One region of the Streptomyces mauvecolor genome, then DNA from elsewhere that is predicted to be linked to it. Evidence: riboswitches for the same ligand, from Rfam matches in the RefSeq annotation. Region 1 holds a riboswitch; the other holds the start of a gene.
What was found. Region 1 has a riboswitch for cobalamin ahead of metE (5-methyltetrahydropteroyltriglutamate--homocysteine S-methyltransferase). Riboswitches for the same ligand answer to the same signal wherever they lie in the genome.

Region 1 (2,194 bases):
GGCCACGTCCACGCGGTCGGCGAGACCGAGCAGCGTGCCCAGGGTGGACAGCGACTTCTCCAGGTCGTTGATCCACACGTTGCGCCCGTCCACGACCCCCGCGACGAGCCGCTTGCCGGGCAGGCCGCCGACCGCGGCGAGGTCGTCGAGGTTGGCGGCCGCGGGGCCGGTGAAGTCCAGGGCGAGCCCGTCGACCGGCGCCTTGGCGAGGACCGGCAGGGCCTCACCGAGCCGGTCGAAGTACGAGGCGACCAGGAGCTTGGGGCGGTCGGTGAGCGCGCCGAGTTCGCGGTAGGAGCGGGCGACGGCGTTCAGTTCGGCGGGGGTGCGGTCCTGGACGAGCGCGGGCTCGTCCAGCTGCACCCACTGGGCCCCGGCCGCCCGCAGATCGGCCAGCACCCGCGCGTACACCGGAAGGAGCCGGTCGAGCAGGGTCAACGGCTCGAAGTCGGCGGCCACGCCGGGCGCGGGCTTGGCGAGCAGCAGATAGGTCACCGGACCCACGAGCACGGGACGCGCGGCGAGCCCGAGCGCGAGGGCCTCCCCGAACTCTCCGACCTGCTTGGAGGAGTCGGCGGAAAAGACGGTGTCCGGCCCCAACTCCGGTACCAGATAGTGGTAGTTGGTGTCGAACCACTTGGTCATTTCGAGCGGCGCCACGTCCTGGGTGCCGCGCGCCATCGCGAAGTAGCCGTCCAGGGCATCGGCCGCGACGGCCTCGCGGTGGCGGCCGGGCACGGCGCCCACCATGACGCTGGTGTCCAGGACGTGGTCGTAGTACGAGAAGTCGCCGGTCGGCACCTCGTGGACGCCGGCCTCGGCGAGCTGCCGCCAGGTGGCCGCCCGCAGTTCGGCGGCGGTCCGCCGGAGCTCGGGGGCGCCGACACGGCCCTTCCAGTAGCCCTCGATCGCCTTCTTCAGTTCCCGGTTCGGGCCTTGGCGGGGGTAGCCGTACACGGTGGCGCGTGCTGCCGCGGCTGCGGACTTGGTCACGAGACTCTCCTTCGCGAGCTCTTCGGTGGAGCGGACCCCGGAACGGGACGAAGGCGCGGAGGAACGACGGACCGGGGCCACGGCGTGTGTGCCGTTGCCGCTGGTGCGTACGCCGACCCGCCCTCGAGGTCACCGGGATCTCCGCGCGCGATCGGTCGCACACGGGCAGTGGCAGGTCTTCGGACTCGCGGGCACGCCTCGTGCTCTTTGAGGCATCTACTGGCCGTCGCTTCCCAGACCCGGCCGGGCCCAGTGCGTATGACGGCGGTCGTTCCCGCTCACCGCTGCGGGGCAGTCCCGGATTCCCACCGGGTTCCCTCTTGCGACGCATCCCGCCTGGCGGACGGGGCGAACCAGCTGCATCCGCACCCTATGCGCTCGACCGGCGACCGGGAAACCGCGTTTCCGCATGCCGGACGGTGAGTCGGCGCACGCGGCGCCTCGCGCTCCGGGCCCCGGCTGCCTACGCTCGAAGGGAGGAGCACTCTCGAAGCGGCGATGGGACGGACGAGGCGGGCATCGTGGCGGGTTATCCGTTTGTCGGGCGCGAGGACGTGCTGCGTGAGCTGAAAGACGCGCTGGCGAGCGCGGCGGCGGGCCGGGGAGGGCTGGTGTCGCTGACCGGCGCGGCCGGCGTGGGCAAGACGCGGACCGCGGAGGAGGCCGTCGCACACGCCGACGGGTTCCGCACGCTGTGGACGTGGTGCCCGCCGGGCCCCACCGGGCGGGCCCTGTGGCCCTGGTCGCGGCTGCTGCGCGAACTCGTCTCCGACGATGTGCGGTGCGGCCGCCTGGTGAGCGGGTCGCCGCCGCTGCGGGCGCTGGTGTCGGGGGCCGGGGCGGGCTCCGGGGGCCGGACCGACCCCGAGGCGGCGCGGCTGCGGTTGACCGGAGATGTGGCCGAGGTGCTCGCGACGGCGGCGCAGAACCGGCCACTGCTCCTGGTCCTCGACGACGCGCACGCCGCCGACGCGTCGTCCCTGCGGCTGCTGTTGGAGCTGGCCGACAGCGCGCGCACCACCGCGGTCGTGCTCCTGGCCACGGCACGTGACGACGACACGGCATGGCAGGACCGTTCCTGGGCGCGGGCTCAACTGCTGCGCCGGGGAAGGTCGTTGCCCCTGGGGCCGCTGCGCGAGGAGGACGTCGCGGACTTGATCACGGCGGCGACGAGCACCGAACCTTCCCGGTCCGACGTCCG
Region 2 (2,194 bases), 110 kb from region 1:
CGATGGTGCCGATGAAGAAGGCCACCGCGATCGAGAGGCCGGTGATGGTGAGGTTGTAGTAGACCTTGCGGACCGGGTTCGAGAACGCCCACTGGTAGGCGAAGTTCATGAACGTGCCGTCCAGCGTGTCGAACAGGCTCATCCCGGCCGCGAACAGCAGCGGCAGGCACAGGATCGCGTACCAGGGAAGTCCGGCGGCGGCGCCGGTGCCGGCCATCACCATCAGGGTGACCTCGGTCGCGGTGTCGAAGCCGAGGCCGAAGAGGAAGCCGAGCGGGTACATCTGGCCGGGCCGCGAGATGGATTTGGTGAAGCGGCCCAGGATGCGGTTCATGAAGCCCCGCGAGTCCAGGTGCGCTTCGAGTTCCTTCTCGTCGTACGCACCGGCGCGCATCGCCCGAAACACCTTCAGGATGCCGAACAGGGCGACCAGGTTGAGGGCGGCGATCAGATAGAGGAAGGAGCCGGAAGCGGTGGTTCCGACCACGCCCATCACCTGGTGGGCGCTGGAGTCCTCGTCCATCAGGGTGCCCGCGAGGTGGGCGCCGCCGGCCACCAGGCCCGCCATGACCACGACGACGCTGGAGTGGCCGAGCGCGAACCAGAAGCCGACGGACACCGGACGCTTGCCGTCGGCCATCAGCTTGCGGGTGGTGTTGTCGATGGCCGCGATGTGGTCGGCGTCGAAGGCGTGCCGCATGCCGAGGGTGTAGGCGGTGATGCCGAGGCCGATGCCGTACGTCTTGGTGCCGACCGCGTAGTGCTCGGGGGCCACGAGCAGGAACAGGACGCCGAAGGCGACGACATGGAGGGCGGCTATCACCGCGAGCAGGACGGCGGTGCGGACGGTGTCCTCGCGCCGCCAGTGGAAGGACGGCACGGCGGCGGCGCCCGTCTCGGGGGACGTGCGAACGGGCAGGGTCATGCGGGTCACGCTCCAGCACCTCGTGGATCACTTCGTGAGATGCCGCGGCCGGTCTCCTGGCTGACGGGCGGGTGCCTTGGTCCCGGCCTTCCCGGGCAGGTGGATCCTGGCCAGTGGCGTCGCGAGGGGACGGCGGCTCCCCGGAACCCGGGGAACCCGATCACAGTGGCGAGGGCCGCTCCGGTTTCGCACCGGTCTTCCCGAACACCACGGCGACGTCACCCTAGACGCTGGGAAGTTGCCTGCCCAGCTGCACACCTGTGCAGGTATCGAAGATCACACGGGCCACGTGGGCACGGCCCTGCGAAAATGCGCGCATGCATCTCGTTCCCGCCGAGCGCGCCGGCCACCGCACCATCGACGGCCACCGGGTCTGCGACGCCATCGCGGCGATCGGCGACCCCGGCCGGGTACGGGCCTGGGCCGACCGGTTCTCCCTGCTCGCCGACCCCAACCGGCTCGCGCTGCTGCTCGCCCTGCACCGGGCGGGCCCGCTCGCCGTCTCCGATCTGGCGGTGGCGACGGGCATGCGCGACCCGGCCGTCTCGCAGGCCCTGCGGCTGCTGCGGGCGGCCGGAGCGGTCGCCGGTGAGAAGGAGGGGCGGGTGGTGCGCTACCGGGTGGTCGACGAGGCGACCGCGCGCCTCCTCGACGAGTACGGGGCGGAGTACGGCGCGGACGCACGGAGTTGAAGAACGGCCCGGGGCACGCCTGCGGCTTCCCGAAGGCGTGACCCGGGCCGGGACGCAGGTACTGCTCAGCGCCCGTCGTAGATCAGCGCGCGCACCATCCGGCAGGTCGTCTCCGACGGCGGGTGCACTCCGATGAGCGCGGCCACGGTGCGTATCGTGCGGTCCGGCGCCTGCTCCGGCCGGTACACCCCCGTGTCGAGCAGGGCGATGGCCAGGCGCATGGCCTTCAGACGCCGGTTGTGGGACTCGTACCACACGCGCGGACGCCCGGCGGGGAGCGGCACCTTGTGAAGGGTCTTGAGGGACAACTGTTTCGGGGCGTGCGAGGTGAGTACGGCAGCGGTCATGGGCATCCTCCTGGGCAGTCGGGAACCCTCACTTACTGCTTCAATTTTACTGGGGGGCACTGACAATCGGCCCTGGCCAGCCGGGCTTTGGGGGCGGATCGCGGGTAGCCTGGCGGGCATGGAGATCTGGATCAACCCGGCCTGTTCGAAGTGCCGCAGCGCGGTGGACCTGCTGGAAGCGGAGGGCGCCGAGTACACGGTGCGCCGCTATCTCGAAGACGTGCCCTCGC

Region 2: linked by a shared signal. The riboswitch ahead of nicT (Nickel transporter NicT) and the one ahead of metE (5-methyltetrahydropteroyltriglutamate--homocysteine S-methyltransferase) in region 1 are both predicted to bind cobalamin.

What each region holds. Positions count from the first base shown of each region.
Region 1 covers NZ_BAAASQ010000004.1:252,404-254,597, reverse strand. The annotation lists gene metE (5-methyltetrahydropteroyltriglutamate--homocysteine S-methyltransferase) at 1-993, opposite strand, end outside; cobalamin riboswitch at 1,147-1,367, opposite strand; gene ABD346_RS04295 (ATP-binding protein) at 1,515-2,194, shown strand, end outside.
Region 2 covers NZ_BAAASQ010000004.1:366,539-368,732, reverse strand. The annotation lists gene nicT (Nickel transporter NicT) at 1-925, opposite strand, end outside; cobalamin riboswitch at 955-1,152, opposite strand; gene ABD346_RS04775 (ArsR/SmtB family transcription factor) at 1,243-1,617, shown strand; gene ABD346_RS04770 (hypothetical protein) at 1,683-1,964, opposite strand; gene ABD346_RS04765 (arsenate reductase family protein) at 2,083-2,194, shown strand, end outside.